Regions from separate parts of the Filimonas effusa genome, predicted to be linked through region 3. Evidence: riboswitches for the same ligand, from Rfam matches in the RefSeq annotation. Region 3 holds a riboswitch; each other region holds the start of a gene.
What was found. Region 3 has a riboswitch for cobalamin ahead of ESB13_RS16595 (DUF5074 domain-containing protein). Riboswitches for the same ligand answer to the same signal wherever they lie in the genome.
Positions count from the first base shown of each region.

Region 1: linked by a shared signal. The riboswitch ahead of ESB13_RS10660 (TonB-dependent receptor) and the one ahead of ESB13_RS16595 (DUF5074 domain-containing protein) in region 3 are both predicted to bind cobalamin.
Region 2: linked by a shared signal. The riboswitch ahead of metE (5-methyltetrahydropteroyltriglutamate--homocysteine S-methyltransferase) and the one ahead of ESB13_RS16595 (DUF5074 domain-containing protein) in region 3 are both predicted to bind cobalamin.

Region 1 covers NZ_SDHZ01000001.1:2,820,928-2,826,569, reverse strand. The annotation lists gene ESB13_RS10670 (DUF5958 family protein) at 1-37, opposite strand, end outside; gene ESB13_RS10665 (RHS repeat domain-containing protein) at 40-2,319, opposite strand; cobalamin riboswitch at 2,743-2,950, shown strand; gene ESB13_RS10660 (TonB-dependent receptor) at 3,054-5,129, shown strand; gene ESB13_RS10655 (YncE family protein) at 5,126-5,642, shown strand, end outside.
Region 2 covers NZ_SDHZ01000001.1:2,290,137-2,295,778, reverse strand. The annotation lists gene ESB13_RS08495 (DUF4394 domain-containing protein) at 1-992, opposite strand, end outside; gene metE (5-methyltetrahydropteroyltriglutamate--homocysteine S-methyltransferase) at 1,141-3,465, opposite strand; cobalamin riboswitch at 3,612-3,794, opposite strand; gene ESB13_RS08485 (thioredoxin family protein) at 3,946-4,512, opposite strand; gene ESB13_RS08480 (glycoside hydrolase family 28 protein) at 4,786-5,642, shown strand, end outside.
Region 3 covers NZ_SDHZ01000002.1:1,329,890-1,335,531, forward strand. The annotation lists gene ESB13_RS16580 (FecR family protein) at 1-103, opposite strand, end outside; gene ESB13_RS16585 (RNA polymerase sigma factor) at 154-720, opposite strand; gene ESB13_RS16590 (DUF3820 family protein) at 1,464-1,694, shown strand; gene ESB13_RS16595 (DUF5074 domain-containing protein) at 1,886-2,974, opposite strand; cobalamin riboswitch at 3,148-3,353, opposite strand; gene ESB13_RS16600 (murein L,D-transpeptidase catalytic domain family protein) at 3,544-4,368, shown strand; gene ESB13_RS16605 (hypothetical protein) at 4,382-5,041, opposite strand; gene rpoN (RNA polymerase factor sigma-54) at 5,115-5,642, opposite strand, start outside.

The sequences.
Region 1 (5,642 bases), on a different contig from region 3:
CATATTTATTAATCAAAATAACATCATCTATTTTCATAATCAACGTGGATTAATTGTTATATGTGGCCTATTGGGCAATAATGGTGGTTGATGCAGATCAATACTACGAGGCATATTATCTAAAATAGAACGAGAACCAGGTAAGGAATTTTTAATCTTTTTCCACTCACTATTTTTAAGTGCTGGTATTACATAGTCCCAGTCTGAATAAGCTCCTGCCTGCCCCGAAGCCCTGCTGCCGACAACTGTAATTGGCTTATTTATTCTTGTTGCCGCATTTTGAATTCTAAGCCACTCGCTTTCAGAAAGCCCACTCGTAACCTGCAATCCTTCGCTTGCAGCAGCTGCCATGGCCTTGCTTGATACAGTAAATCTAAGCATACCGTAGAACCCACTAACTGTATAAGCAACGTTCATTACAGTGTTCAATGCATAAGCAAATGGTACAGTCTTTTGATATGCTATCGCAGATTTTACGCCAATATCTCCATTTTTAGCTGCATAATATTTTAGCAACCAATCAGGCGCATTCGCAGCCAATGCATAACGATCGTCAAGATACCCTTCCATATTATGACCGCCGCTCCGATAATATGTCTTCGGATTATTAAGTTCCAGGGTTGCAGTTTCAGAAGCTCTGGTTGTATTTCCATTCTCATCAATAATAACATTGACATTTGTAATTCTGAATACATCATCTCCCTCGGCAGCAGCGATAGCAATATCCCCTCTTCTGGTGATTACGTCCGGAATCCTCCTGGATGGAAAATTATCTAACCCGCTTTTTATTACACCTCCAGCTTTTCTTGTTGTTGTACGGGTAATATTAATCGTATCACTTCCATCAGGATCGATATTTATAATTGGATTGCCTCCGAAAGATAAGTAAGGAGATTCATATGCTTTAAAGATAGGATCAGAATTCCAGCGGCGGCCTATTCTTGCATCATACTCCCAAAATAATGCAGTATAGCTATTCTCGTTAATTTCTTTGCTACTTTCTTGACCATTAAATCCGTACCTATACCCCTCAATATTATAATTCCTCCCAGGCTGTATCATCCCAAAAGGATAATAATCCTGTGCCGATACTACATCTGCAATATAGTACTCAATCGTTGTGCCGTTACTACTAACAGGCACCTTTCTGTCTGTCAGAGTTGTTACCACATTACTTAAGTGATTTGTTAGTTCATATCGCTTGTCGCCACGGATAGTTGCATAAGAATAGCTTACCCCAAGTCCTGACAGGTAACTATAGCATCCTTCCTGGCTGCTATATTCTAACTGTACCGCCTTCAAAAGCGCCGCTTCATCTGGCGCAATATTACCTTCCACCTGCTTATCCAGTTCATCCAACTCCTCGTATAGTAGCCTTAACCTCTCCTGCGTTTTCCGGTAAGATGCCTGATGATATTGTTTCAAACTATGAACTGATTGTTTCCGCTGCAGCGCCTGCACTTCCTTCAGCAGCCACTGGTGCCGTCGTTCCTGCCAAACCCGGTACAATTCAAAAGGATTGATCCGCTGTTCCGTCAGCAAAGCGCTATTTACCAGTTTCAGACTGTCGGTTACTTTTCCCCACCTGTCATAAATACGCAACATCGCATCTGTACGCCGTAGCGACATCATTGGCCACTTAGCTAACGGGTCAGCAGCATAAAAAAGTGTACTGTCCTTTCGCTTTAGCATAGCCCCTAGTAGCCGCCGGTCTGTGATAGGTGTACTCCTATCAGCAACTCTATTATAACGCATCTGCACGATAGCCCGCTGCAATGCCAATGCTTTCTGCTCTTGCTCTAATGCCTGTATAACATCCGGCATACCCTCACTTTTCAGTGATATCCGCTCTTCTCTAATGCCAGAACCATGCAAGTTCTTGCTTCCAGAAAGCGATAATAAGCGCAACTTTAGCTTTATATCCTCTATACAACGCCAAATGCTATCCAGCCTGTTGCGGTACCAGCCAAACACATCCGTCGTACCATCTACCAGACTTGCATAATCATGCGCCGTTAACACCGTCGAATCAAATAATCGCCCATAGGTATTAAATAAATACAAACTATGCGAAACCTCGTTTACCACCGCCATATTAATGAAGCCGGAAATCTGTCGGTTGCCCCACACGCGCCATCCGGCTCTCTGCGCTACAGCATTCTTCAGGTAAATATGCACATTAGGATCGCTTTCCATCCGAAACGACTGCGCATCAACTCTCCGAACAAATAACGAAACAATAAGAAATACAATAAGTAAAAATAACAGGTAGTTTCCCCGGAACAGGTGAGCATTTAGCTGGTGGCGATAGGTTGTCATGAATTAGGTTTGGGTTGCCCTAATTTACCACTTATAAAAAGGATTTACAAGTGAAAATTACCGGCTAACCTCAAATCAGCGTCCTGCATTTCAGGGAAGAATGCCGATAATTCTTCCAGTCCATAGGTTAGCCCTGATGTCCCCCTATCTCTAAAATACCCCATGAGCTATAAAAAACACCCACTGGCTCCCATATATTCCAATCACATCCACAGGCAACCCATTTGCGAAGAAATACGCTTTAAACCTATACACGCAGTATATAAAATGAGTATGCCTATTAGTAGTTGTTGTTTACAGCAACTACTAATAGGCATAGCCCAGTCTTTTTATGTCACAATTTACAGGTTATTTTGAACCCATGGTTTGTAGCCTCTGTCGCCACCAATCTGCAACTCTTTAATAAAAATCAATATTTTGTAGTATTTTCACGGCGCAAATGGTTCTTAGCATAAATTTCACGATGTTAGGATTAATAGGGAATCAGGTGTAAATCCTGAACAGACCCGCTACTGTAAGTTCTATAACAACACTTTGACAATCTGTTCGCCACTGTTTTTAGTGAATAAAAATGGGAAGGCCGTCTAAAGTGAGAATAAGTCAGGAGACCTGCCACTGCACATATTTTTTTAAAGCTTTCGAGGATGGGGCTTTGAATACAACCTGAGCTGAAGCTATTCAGTATCTATTTGTTTTCGTATGTCAATCGGTAAGCTGTCTGAAATCAATTATTGATGGATCATTCAGAGGCATTGAAGACGCTGGCAGCAGTGTTTTTGACAGTTATTGGTATGAACCTGTACGCGCAACAAACCGGGCGGGATTCTATACGTATGGATACCAGCGTGGTTAAAACGTTGCCGCATGTTACTATCTCCACATCGGGGTATAAAGAAGTTATTCCTTCGCAAAGGCTGGCTGGTGCGCATTTGAAAAGTTTAAACAGTTTTTCTGTTGCCGATGCGATCCGTTATTTTGCCGGGGTGCAGGTAAAGGATTATGGGGGAATAGGCGGGCTGAAAACGGTAGATATACGCAGTATGGGTACCAATCATATGGGCGTATTTTATGATGGCATTCAGTTGGGAAATGCTCAAAACGGGCAGGTGGATCTTGGGAAGTTTTCGATGGATAATATAGAATCCATTTCTCTTTATAACGGGCAGAAAAGCGAGATATTTCAACCTGCCAAAGATTATGGTTCATCCGGTTCTATTTACCTGCGGAGCAGGAAGCCGGTATTTGACTCTTTAAAAAGAACAAATTTTAAAGGTGTATTTAAAACGGGTTCGTTTGACCTGGTCAATCCTTCTTTATTGCTTGAGCAAAAGTTAACGAAAAACATAAACTATTCTTTAAGTGGTGAATATGTGAAGTCTTCCGGCCGCTATCCTTTCCGTTACAGAAGGGTGTTTCATGAGTCGGGCAATGTAGCCTGGGATACTACTGCTATCAGGGAAAATGGTGATATCGATGCGAAGCGGGTTGAAAGCGGGCTGTATGGCAATATCAACCGTGGATGGTGGAACGTGAAAGGGTATTTCTATCATTCAGAAAGAGGCATACCCGGCGCCATCGTCAATAATGTGTGGAAGCGTTCTCAAAGGCAGTGGGACCGGAACTTCTTTTTGCAGGGCTCTTTTCAGAAGAATATTGTGAATGGTTACGATATACAGGTGAATGCAAAGTATGCCAACGACTATATGCGTTACCTGAACCCTGATACGACCTTAATGTATATCGATAACAATTTCCGTCAGCGGGAGTGGTATGCTTCTGTTGCGAATAAATATAGTTTGTCGAAGAAGGTTGATCTTAATTTGTCGACAGATTTCCAGTATAACACACTTCATTCTAACCTGGATGGATTTGTTTTTCCAAAGCGGTTTACATCACTTGTTTCATTAGCAGGAGCAGCAGACCTGGGGGCGTTTAAAATGCAGGCAAGTGTTTTAGGTACGTTTGTTCATGAGCGTATTACCAGGGGGAACACTTCTGTTGGTGACTCTGCAGTAGCGGCGCCTTCGAGGAATGAAGTGACACCGGCAGTGTTTGTGTCGTACAAGCCTTTTCGGAAAGTTGATTTGAACATCAGGGCCTTCTATAAGAATATATTCCGGATGCCCACTTTCAATGACCTGTATTATACCGATATCGGCAATATTAGTCTGAAGCCGGAATTTACACATCAATACAATATTGGCTTTTTATATCGCATAAACCGGCCAAGTTCTTTTTTATGTGACTGGCAGCTACAATCGGATGTTTATTATAACAAGGTTACGGATAAGATCGTTGCCGTTCTCAAAGGGAATAGCATGTACCGCTGGATGATCATGAATATCGGGAAAGTGGAGATAAAGGGTGTGGATGTGGTGGCTAATCAGACCTTTCGGTTTCCGGGGAATGTTTTATTGAATGTAAGGGCTGGTTATACTTATCAAAAGGCGCAGGACATGACGGAATCTAAAAATCCTGAAATACAGAAGTTGACTTATGGCGGCCAGATCGCTTATATTCCCTGGCATAGCGGTTCGCTTATATCGAGCCTGCAATATCAAACATGGCGGCTGAACTACAGTTTTATTTATGTAGGCAAGCGTTATCATAATTCCGCCAATATACCTGAGAACTATGAGCAGCCCTGGTATACCAGTGACCTGTCGGCGTCGAAGGAGATTAAACTTAACAGGTGTCGGTTTAAAGTTGCCGGTGAGCTCAATAACGTGTTCAGCCAGGATTATGATGTGGTGTATAATTACCCGATGCCGAAACGAAATTTCAAAATCATTTTATCTGTTGAGCTATGAGAAAGTATTCATTGTTCATCATAGTGTTACTGTTGTTTGCAGTTGCTTCGTGCAGAAAAGATGTGGAGGTGTTTGGTAATGAAGATATTTCGCTGGGCGGCCCATCCGAAAACGGCTTCTATGGCTTTTACCTGCTGAATGAGGGGAATATGGGCAGTAATAAAAGCACGCTGGATTATTTCGATTATACCACCGGTAATTATCAAAGGAATATTTATGCTGTCACTAATCCGAATGTTCCCAAGGAGCTGGGAGATGTAGGGAATGATATCGCTATTTATGGCAGCAGGCTTTATGCAGTTATCAATGCTTCCAATAAGATAGAGGTGATGGATGCAAAGACTGCGCGAAGGATCGGGCAGATCGAGATCCCTAATTGCCGTTATATAAAGTTTGATAAAGGTTTTGCTTATATCACTTCATATGCCGGTCCCATTGAAATTAACCCGGATTATACGCAGAAGGGGTATGTGGCGAAAGTAGATACGGCTACACTTGCGGTAGTAAGCAAGT
Region 2 (5,642 bases), on a different contig from region 3:
GCAATGGTAACTGCAACACCATATAATTGTCCGTTTACAGGCCTGAAATCAATGCCCATCACCGTTTCTCCGGCTCCTAAACCTGCAATCGTTTTATTGGTAACGGAGATGGATTTGGACGGATTGAATATTTGTAATTGGCCGCTTTCACTTACAGAATACGCTACAGGATCGGTAGGTATGGCAATGTCGATAAGTGTGGTGGATAGATTGCCTATTAAATTGGCCTGCGCATTGGCTGTATTAATAGTGTAAAGCCTGCTCATACCATCTGCTACAAAACTTGCCAGTATCACACTATTATCACTATTGATATCGAAGCCGCCTTTGCCTGAGAAATTGACATTGAGCGTGCCTACTTCCGCAAGTGTGCCGTCATTGGGTGGGTTCTGTTTGTAAAGCTTACGTGTATTGGCGTCTATATCAAACAACTCAGTAGCAGAGGCGCCCGCTATATTGTTGGTATAAGCAATAGAAGAAATGGCTGGACTGGTTCCTCCATTTATGTTGCCATCCACACCAGCAACAGCACCTGTTTCAGGATGTAAACGAAGATTCTGTCCGGTATTGCTTACCAAACGTATTCTGTCTACTGTTGGGTTGAAGTCGATACTGGCTGATGTTCCTGACAGCATAGGGGTAAAAGAAGTGCTTCCAACTGCAGTAACATTGCCTTTGTTGTTATAAATGTCGATAATGTAAAGCCGGCTATTGCTGCTTAATGCATAAAGCTGACCTGTAGCAGGACGAAAATCGATACTTAATAATTTTTCATTGGTAGCAAGGCCTGTTACGTTTATGGTTGCCAGCGTGGTTCCTGCATTCCTGGCATTCAACTGTATCAGTTGATTGTTGTTGGTAAGGCCCCAGAATGTAATATCGGGACCGTGGTTGTTATTGTTATCACTTTTACTACAGGAAGAAAGAAGGGTAATGCCTAAACATAAAAGCACAGAAAATACCGCAAGGGTTATAACACTTTTTGCATTCATATGATTTTTTCATATAAACGTTATTTGTTCAACCTTGGATTTTTAAAATGATTTTATTTATTTTTTAATTGATAGGGGTATTTTTCTGAAAATAGTTTTCGCATAAAAAAAGGGCTGGCCATTTGTATCAGGTCAGCCCTTTTCAGGTCTATTGAATCTGTAGAACAGTCTGCCGTAATTCTTCAGCAGCATTGACCATTTCTTCTAATGCGGCCTTGGTTTCATCCCATCCGCGGGTCTTTAATCCGCAGTCGGGGTTTACCCAAAGTTGTTCCGTGGGAACCACAGCCCTGGCCTTTTCCATCAGGCTTACCATTTCCGCTTTCGAAGGAACGCGTGGCGAATGTATATCGTAAACACCGGGCCCTATTTCATTAGGGTATTGGAATGCAGCAAAAGCATCCAGTAATTCCATTTGTGAACGCGATGTTTCAATAGTAATGACATCTGCATCCATATCGGCGATATGCTGTATGATGTCATTGAATTCGGAATAACACATATGCGTGTGTATCTGTGTATCGTCCTGTACACCACTTGCCGATACCCGGAAGGCACGTACAGCCCAGTCGAGGTATTGTTGCCAGTTCTCTTTACGCAGTGGCAAACCTTCCCGTATGGCAGGCTCATCTATCTGGATGATTTTGATGCCTGCTTTTTCCAGGTCCACCACTTCATCGCGAATCGCCAGCGCTATTTGCGTACAGGTTTCGCTCCGGGGTTGGTCGTTACGTACAAAGCTCCATTGTAAAATGGTGACAGGGCCGGTAAGCATTCCTTTCATCCATTTTGTTGTAAGTGATTGCGCATAACTGCTCCACGCCACCGTCATAGGAGCAGGGCGATGAACATCGCCATAAATAACCGGTGGTTTAACGCAACGGCTGCCATAACTCTGTACCCAGCCGTTTTCAGTAAATACAAAACCGGCTAGCTGCTCACCAAAGTATTCAACCATATCATTGCGCTCGAACTCACCATGTACCAATACATCCAGTCCTATCGCTTCCTGCCAGCGAACCGCTTTCTCCGTTTCGTCCTTCAGTAGTTTGTTGTATTCAGCGTCGGTAAGTTCAGCCTTCTTCCACCTGGCACGCCAGTTCCTGACTTCTTTGGTTTGCGGAAACGAACCGATAGTGGTAGTCGGAAATAAAGGAAGTCCCAGCGCCGCATGCTGCTTTTCTTTACGCAGGCTAAAGCTGTTTATGCGCTGCGCATCCTTTTCCGTGATCGCCGCTACACGTTGTTTAACGGGCTGGTTATGTATCAGCGAAGAAGTTTGCCTGTTGGCGATACATTGCTGATTTTGTACCAATGCTGCCTGCAATTCCGAAGAATTGTTGCCGTTGGCAAGTTGCCGCAGCGTATTTACTTCATACAGTTTTTGTTTTGCAAAAGCCATCCACTGCTTGATCTCGGGTGTCAGCACCTTTTCATTGGTTTCCAGGTCAAGGTCACAGGGACTGTGCAACAGGGAGCAGGAGGGGGCTATCCATATTCGTTCCTTACCCAGTGCATTAACGGCTTTGTTGATGATGGCAAGTGAATGTGAAAAGTCGTTTTTCCAGATGTTCCTGCCATCTACTACACCCAATGATAACTGCGTCCTGCTTTTCGTGAATTCAGTAGCAAGAATGTCATCCAGTTGCGCCGGGCAGCGCACAAGGTCCAGGTGTATCGTGTGAACCGGTAAACTCAATACGGTAGAAAGATTCTTTCCATAACACTCGAAATAACTGCTGAGAATGATATGCAGTTGAGGCAGCGTTTGTTTTATTTTCTGGTAAACCTTTGTAAAGGTCTGTCGTTCTCTGTCCGACAGATCCAATGCCAGGCAGGGCTCATCGAGTTGTATATAATAAGCTTCATGCTGATCCAGTTGTTTCAGAACTTCCAGGTAAACCGGCAGCAGGTTGTCTATCAGGTCCAGCCTGTTGAAATTGGCTTCTTTTTCTTTACCTAGCAGGAGGAAAGAGATAGGCCCTAACAATACCGGTTTCGCCTGTATGCCTTCTTTATTTGCCTCCAGGAACTCTTTTACAACCTTCTGGTTAAAGAAACTGAACTTCTGGTTGGCCTTGAATTCGGGTACGATATAGTGATAGTTCGTGTCGAGCCACTTGGTCATTTCCATGGCGGTAATATCCACACCTTCTTTCTGGTAACCGCGCGCCATGCTGAAGGCCAGGTCCAGGTCATTTAGTTTTTTATCTACGATAAGTGTATGATAACGTTCTGGAATGGCGCCTGTTAGTAAGCAGGTGTCGAGTACATGGTCATAGAAGGAGAAATCATTACAGGGTATCCAGTCTATACCTGCCTGTTTTTGTAGTTGCCAGTTGTAGGAGCGGATCGTTCTGGCAGTTTGTTCTAACTGGTGAGCTGGAATTTTCCCGGCCCAATACTGTTCATTGGCTTTTTTGAGTTCCCTGTGTTTTCCAATACGAGGGTAACCCAGATTGTGTGTTTGCATCTTTTTTGTTTAGTCGTGAAACAATGAAATATGCACTTGCTAACAGCACAAGCTATATGGAAACAGGAGAACAAGAGGGTAGGCATGGACATAGGTTGTCCATCTTGAATAAAGTTCAATGCCCGACTTGCCCTGTTTCGTGAAAGCTTGTCATTAAGATAGAGGCAAGTCTCCTGGCTTGTAACATTTTACCTCCTTCTCATCCCTTTGGGGGACAATGGATTTGCCTGGTAAAACCTTTACGTTACTTACAGTTGCACGTCAGCCCGTGATTTTCACACGGTTCCTTATTAATTCCTGTCAAGGAAACCTATATCCGATTGATATGTATGCAAAGAGCGGCAGCAAATATAGGGGATCTCAGTTAGGTAGCATAATTATGCTTAAAGCAGTCTCGATGCACTGTGCAGCTACTTTGTCGTTACCGCAACGCACAAGTCAGGAGCTGCCTCAGCACCAATCTGCTCCTTTTGGTTGTGCTTACTGCATGTCATTAAAAACCAGCAGCAGCTCTTCCTGTATCGCTACTCCCTTATTGTTATTATACCAGTGCTGGATCTCTTCTTTTACTTTGTCGAAGCTGGCCTTCTCCTGCATCAGGCTGTCGTAGATCTCCTGGCATCCCGCCGGACGGGGTCCCCAGGTGGCCAGGTCATGTCCCTCGGTATTCTTGATAACTAGTTTGGGAATAGATTTTCCACCCCTTGTAAGATAGCTCTCAATTCGATGGGGTTCACTATCTCTTAACTCGTAACTGAGCGTGATGAGCGGGTTTTCCCGGCTTAACAGCTCTATAAACGGAACGCTATGGGCAGCATCGCCGCACCAGGGTTCCGTGATCAGTATCCAGTGCTGCGGCGCACCAATGCTTTTTACCTTTTGAATCAATACTTCAGACAACTCGCCGGTTTTTAGCCAGCGGTTCATCCTATGCCAGTTCAGCTTTGTATAATCAAAGTAGTCGGGGTTATTGTAAGGCGCAGCCAGTTCAGTACTTTCTTTGGCTACTATATCCTGGAAATAGGCAACGTATTCAGAAAATGTCATAATTGTTAGGTGTTAGAGCTATAAACGTTTACCCGCAAACGCGTGCTTGGCGCCGGCGGGCTGCAAATCTAATGATGCAGAACCAAACGGTTTAGGTTTACAGCATTTAATAACAAAGATCTGAACCAGATATAACATAAAGGTTAACTGAATGACCTGCCGCTTTTGCCTGCATCCGGTGGAAAATACCTAAAATCGGTTTAATTTCGGCCGCGCAGCGGCTGTTTCTAAGGTAAACGGCTTTATAACCCAACACAGCTTAATAAAGGTCTGATGAAGTTTTATAACATAGCCATTCTCTTCGTTTCTTGTTTTGTAGCTTGTATCAACGGCAGGTCCCAGGGTTTGACAAGGACAGAAAAACGTGATGAGATCCTGAAGAATATCGTTCCTCCCAAACTCTCTCCCAATACCTTCCGGTTAACGGATTTTGGCGCCAGGGGCGATTCCATGACCAATTGTAAGCCGGCTTTCGATAAAGCCATCGCCGCCTGTAAAAAGAAAGGTGGCGGCCGCATCATGGTCCCTTCCGGCATTTATATCGTGAACGGTCCCATTCATATGGTAAGTAATACCGCTATAGACCTCGCAAAGGGGGCAAAACTCGTTTTTGGAACCAATCCCGATCATTATCTTCCCGCCGTTCCAACAAGCTGGGAAGGCACCTTTCTTTACAACTACAGCCCACTCATTTATGCTTACCAGGCGGAGAACATTGCTATCACCGGCGAAGGAACTATAGATGGTAATGGAAAGGAAGGCTTCGCTAAATGGTACGACCTTCAGAAGCCGGATCAGCAACTGAGCAGGGAGATGAATCATAGCGGCGTTCCCGTATCCCAACGCCAGTTCGGAAAAGGCCATTACCTGCGCCCGCAACTGATCCAGTTCTTTGAATGCAAAAACATCCTGGTAGAAGGTGTCACCATTCAAAACTCACCATTCTGGACCGTACATTTCCTGAAGTCGGAAAACATCATCGCAAGAAAAGTGAAGTTCAATGCCTTCAATAAAAACAACGACGGCTTCGATCCGGAGTACTCCAGGAACATACTGATAGAAGATATCGACTTCAATAATGCCGATGATAATGTGGCTGTCAAAGCCGGCCGGGATCAGGAAGGCAGGTT
Region 3 (5,642 bases):
TGGCGTCGGCGGTTCCTTTTGCCCAGGTTCTGAACGACGGATCGGCCAGGAAATGTTCCAAGGTAAAGTCCGTGTAGTCTGTCGTCACCTGATTATTTTGCATATGAGAATCCGCGAGGGTATTTTATAATAATACAGTCAGCGGAAACGGAATTATCCCACGGGATTTCTTTTTTTTAAAAAAAACTGCAAACGGAGGCTTTCGAGTGCGCGGTAAAGGAGTTTATAGGCGCCGCCTTTATTCATGTCAAGGATCTCTGCTATTTCGTCGTAGGACAGATCTTCGACGTAAAAGAGGTAGATAATTTCTTTCTGGCGCGGGGTAAGCCCGTTGATCTTATGCTGAAGTGCAGCGGATAAGGGTTGGGCTGCTGTAAGAGAGCGGGGATCGTCGAACACGAGATTGAAGCTGTCGAATTCTTCTATACCTCCTATATGCCTTATTCTTTGCCTGGCGCTGAGTTTATTATAGGCCAGGTTACGAAGGGATTTCAGCAGGTAATGCTTTACTGAAGCGGGGCGTCCGAGGTTGGATCTATTATGCCATAGTTTAACAAACAGGTCCTGGATGCACTCCTGTACCAGTACAGGGTCGTCCAGGAATTTTCCTGCATATGCCAGAAGATGGGCGTAATAGGTATTGTATAAATACTCAAAATCCGCCTTATGACCTTCTACAAAGGCATCCCAGATTTCTATTTCACTGCGCCTTAGGTTCATGTTATAATATTCCAAAATTAGCGGACCAGGCATTTGGGAGCGGTCGTGATGCGGAAAAAAACTTACGGATTAGGGAAAGCTGTATTTTATAATAATATTTGGTCCGAATCGGGAAAAAAGGACCCCGGGGTTCTGTCCGGTAGCCCTTTTATAGCACTTCACCCCAAAACCCTTTACAGCAAAGGGTTTCAGAGGATACCCCTGCTTCAAATCTCATAAAAACAGAAAAAACAGAAGGGAAAAGCGCTTACATTTAACCCCTTTTTTAGAAAATTTTCTACAATTATGTGATTTTTAATTTTGCCAGATCAAAAGAGAATGTAACTTTACTGTATCAAATCGAAACAATAGAAACTTTCTATATAACGAGATTTAAGATGGTGTTTTTCATAGGTTAGCAACGGCCTGTCTTGTCTAAGACTCAGGCCTTTTTTTTTGCCCTTAGCTTTCCTATTCTTTATTTCTGTTATTCAATTAGCACCCCCAAGTTTTCAACTTGATCCCAGTTATCCAGATCCAAGTTTGTTTCGGAATAAGCCTTAGCACAGGTTGTAGTGTTTTCACATGCGTTTAACCGACCGTTGTACTGTTCCAGATTGTATTACCTGTTCATTGTAAAGACTGCCGTGATCAATAGTCTTTCAGGCTATAACAGCAGCTACTACTACCATAGAGATCTATTATAAGCGTTAAGTTTGTAGAGAGATAAGCTTGAGAGATACTATTTTAAAACAAATTATTACGTGGAAATATTTCAGCCTGACTCTTCAATATTAAAGGAGCTAGTGACGATGAAGATGCCATTTGGCAAGTATAAGGATACGGTGTTGTGTTATTTACCGGTATCGTACCTGGAGTGGTTTCAGCGGAAGGGGTTTCCGAAGGGAAAGCTGGGAATGTTGCTGGCGACGATGTACGAGATAAAAACGAACGGATTAGAAGAACTGTTAAGCCAGGTCAGGAAGTCGTTATAGTATCATTTGCATTTTACCGGTATCAACTGGCTGCTGGGCGTGTGCAGCCAGTGCTGCACGAGCGCAGCGATACCAGTAATAGAATTATTTATGAAACGGTTACTGTGCGCCCCGGTTAACGAAGCGCGACTTATACCGCCATATACGAATGAAGGGCAAAAAGAGTTTGCCCCTATGCCCCAAAACATTTACTAATAGAACACAGGCATTGCCGGGAAATGCCATCCGTTATACGTCAATGTTTTTTTGAGCTCACCTGTGGCGGCGTTATAAAAAAGCACCCTATTGATATTACCTGTATAGGCGCCATTAAGTGTAGTGACAATAAGTTCGTCGGCTGCCTTATTATAAGCCACTGCTTTACCATAGCAATACTGGCCTTCGGGTAATGTGATAAAAGGGGTAGTGGCTGAAGCGGTATTTCCCACAACATATTTATAGATCCTGGTAGCGCCGGTGAAGCTTTTGTTTTCGGCGTAGAACACTGCATTTTCCCTGGTTGAGCTGGTTATAGCGGTAGAGCGCCAGGCGCCATAGGGTGAAACAGCGGTGAACGCAAGTTTCACCGTATCGGCGGTGAGGGTTTGGGCGTTGATCTTCAACAAATTATTTCCAGCTATTGCCCAAACACCTGAGCCATCGCCAGAGACAACAGGTCCCATTTGAACGTTTGCAAAAGATTTGACGGTACTGAATGTATTGTTATTCAGGACTACGAGGCCGGTTTTCTGCGAACCGACAAAGAGATACGCGCCCGTTTTAACCATATCGCCGATAGCGCCGGTGATTTCGGTTACTTTGGCGCCAAGAGAAAGCGGGGATAATCCTAAGAGATAGAGGCCATTTGTGGTACCTAACAATCCCTGGTCGTCGTTGAGGCCGAGGAAAGAGACGCCATTGTTGCCCGGCAGGGGTTCAATACGGTTGATTTCCTTCATGGTAGCGGGGTTAACTACTACGAGAGGGCCACCCACTTTTACCACCATGTACATTTTATTATTGAAAATAGTAGCGTATTGGAGGGTGGAGGTAATGGTACCCAATACTTTATCGGGATTTTCGGCCTGATAAATATTAGCCCGGAGAGAGTCGCCCCGGTGGTCGTAGAAGTAAACGGTGCCGGTTTCGTGGCCATACCAGCCTTCATTGATGATAAAGAAGCCGTCCTGATATTTACCGATTTGAGCGGGCGTATCGTCTTTTTGACAGGAGAACAGGAGTACAGGGATTGCGAGCAGGCAGAGCGCCAACCGGCTCCATGAGCGAGACATTGTTTTCATTATATCCATTTTGGTTTAAGACAGGACTGGCAGAAACAATGCTATGGGGCAACTATAACCTGGTGAGGTATAGCGACTACTGTGCTATACTGTCATTACAGCCATTTATACCATAAAATGTGAGAAAGCGTTTATGCTCTTCAATCATTCATGCTTCAATCCCCGGAAGCGTTGAATCCAAGTTGCTAAAGGCAGGTCTTCTGGCTCATTTTCTCTGCCGGGTGACCTTCCCGTGACATGGGTCACAGTGGTATGGAGTACGGCAGTGGTAAAAGTGGATCTTACCTGAAAACTTACAGCTGCGGGACAGCCCCGGATTTACACCGGGTTCCCTTTTAATTCCCGTTGGAAGCGGGAAACCAAAAGCGGCGGCAAATGTAGGGAATTGTTTGAGGAATGTCATAAAACCCGGGAATTGTTAAGGGAAGGGAGGAATGGCGTTAAAAATCCATAAACAGTGGGCAAAATCTTAAAATATTATGAAGAACTGCAATAAATTTACCATTCTGAGCATTAATAGTATGTCGTAATAATTCAATAACCACCCCAACTAAAAAGGAAAGAACTCGATGAAAAAAGTAGTGTTTGCGGTAGCTGTGTGTGTGTGTGCTTTTACATCTATTGCGTTTACAAGTGCCCACCGTGCGAATGACAATGACGGAAAAAAATTCCCCTCCCTATTACCCGACAATGCTAATGCGGTTCCAGCCCGCCGGCTTTCTGATTCCATCTATACCCGTTTAGGTTTAGACAGTAATGGCTTAAGCCGTGAGGCTTTTTTCAAGGCCTATAAGGGTTATCAGTATCTGCTGGAAAAAGGTCAACTGGCGAAACCAGACCTGTTATCAATTGTAGATATGAGCCAGAGCAGTACCAAAAAGCGTTTATACGTTATAGATATCGCTCATTCCAGGGTATTATTCAATACCTATGTATCACATGGCCGTAATTCCGGCGGAGAATATGCTACAAGTTTTTCGAACCTGAACAGTTCACACAAAAGCTCGCTGGGCTTCATGATCACCGCCGAGACCTATACAGGCAAAGCCGGTTACAGCATGCGTTTTGATGGAATGGAAAAAGGCATTAACGACAATGTACGTATGCGTGATATTGTAATGCATGGCAGCACTTATGTAAATGCCAGCCGTTGCGAAAGTGCTATGGGCAGAAGTTATGGCTGCCCTGCAGTTTCTTATTCTGAGCATAAAGATATTATCAATACGATCAAAGGTGGCAGTTGCTTCTTTATCTATCATAATGACAACTGGTATCAGCGCAGCTCCAAGATATTGAATGCCAACTTCATGTGGCCTGCTTTAAAACCTGCTATCGCGCAACAGCCTATAGCCGCCCAGGAGGCATCACCCTTAGCGGACGCTGCCAAGGGATAAGCAAGCTTTTTGATCAGAAAATCATAGTAAAATAGTACGCAATAAACTGGCAGGTAACCCCTGCCAGTAGTCCTATATAGACCTCTGCAGCAGCGTGTTCGCTCAGCGCCAGCCTGGCTGTACAAATAAGGCCGGTAGCCACTACAGCAACAGAAATATCTGCGCCCAAGTGCATGCCGTAAGTAAAACAGGTAAGGATAACGAAAGCCATTGCGCCTGCCGCCCCCATAGCGTGCATACTGATCTTCAGGAAGTTATTAACGACCAAACCGGCTACTGTTGTTAAGAAGATACCCAGATAGAAGCATTTGATCACTATTGGCTGATCGGTGAAATTGCGGCTGAGATACCACATCCACCAGTAAAAGAACATTGTGATCATATATGGCACGATCCTGTCTTTAGGCGTACGCAGCATAATGCTATTGATGAATTTAAGTCGCCATAGCAGCAATACGGCAAATGCGGGGAAGAAGGCTGTCATCCAGAAGACGCTAAAGATCCTGTAACGCACTGCGACGGGGGAAATGCCTGCAAATTCGTAGGGAAAGCGAAAAAGCAGCCATAAAAAAACGAAAGTAGGTATAAACAGCGGGTGGAAAAGATAGGACACCAGTTTTGCCAGTAATTTAACCGGCATGGGCTGCGTTGTAACAGTTTGATTATCAGACATTATATTCAATTGGGCCGGATACAACCGGAATATACTTTAGGGAAAACAGCCGCGTAGAGGCCGTTTTCCTGTTTTATAATTCTTTTCGCAAACGCGCTACGGGAATATTGAGCTGTTCCCGGTATTTGGCAACGGTACGACGTGCAATATTATATCCTTTTTCCTGAAGGAGCTCAGTAAGCCTTTCGTCGCTGAGTGGTTTACGTTTGTCTTCGCCTTCGATGAGATCGCTGAGTATTTTCTTGACTTCGCGGGTACTCACTTCTTCACCACTTTCGGTGCTAAGCGATTCGCTGAAGAAGAATTTAAGGCGATAGGTTCCGAATTCAGTTTGAACGAATTTGCTGTTTGCCACGCGGCTCACGGTAGAGATATCGAGCCCTGTAACCTCTGCTATATCTTTGAGGATCATTGGTTTAAGGTTAGTTTCATCGCCTGTGAGGAAGAATTCGCGCTGGTATTCCATAATTGCGTTCATGGTACTGAGCAGGGTATGTTGCCGCTGCTTGATCATATCGATGAACCATTTGGCCGAGTCGATCTTCTGTTTGATGAACATGACCGCTTCTTTCTGGCGTTTATCTTTTTTAGCCCCTTTGTC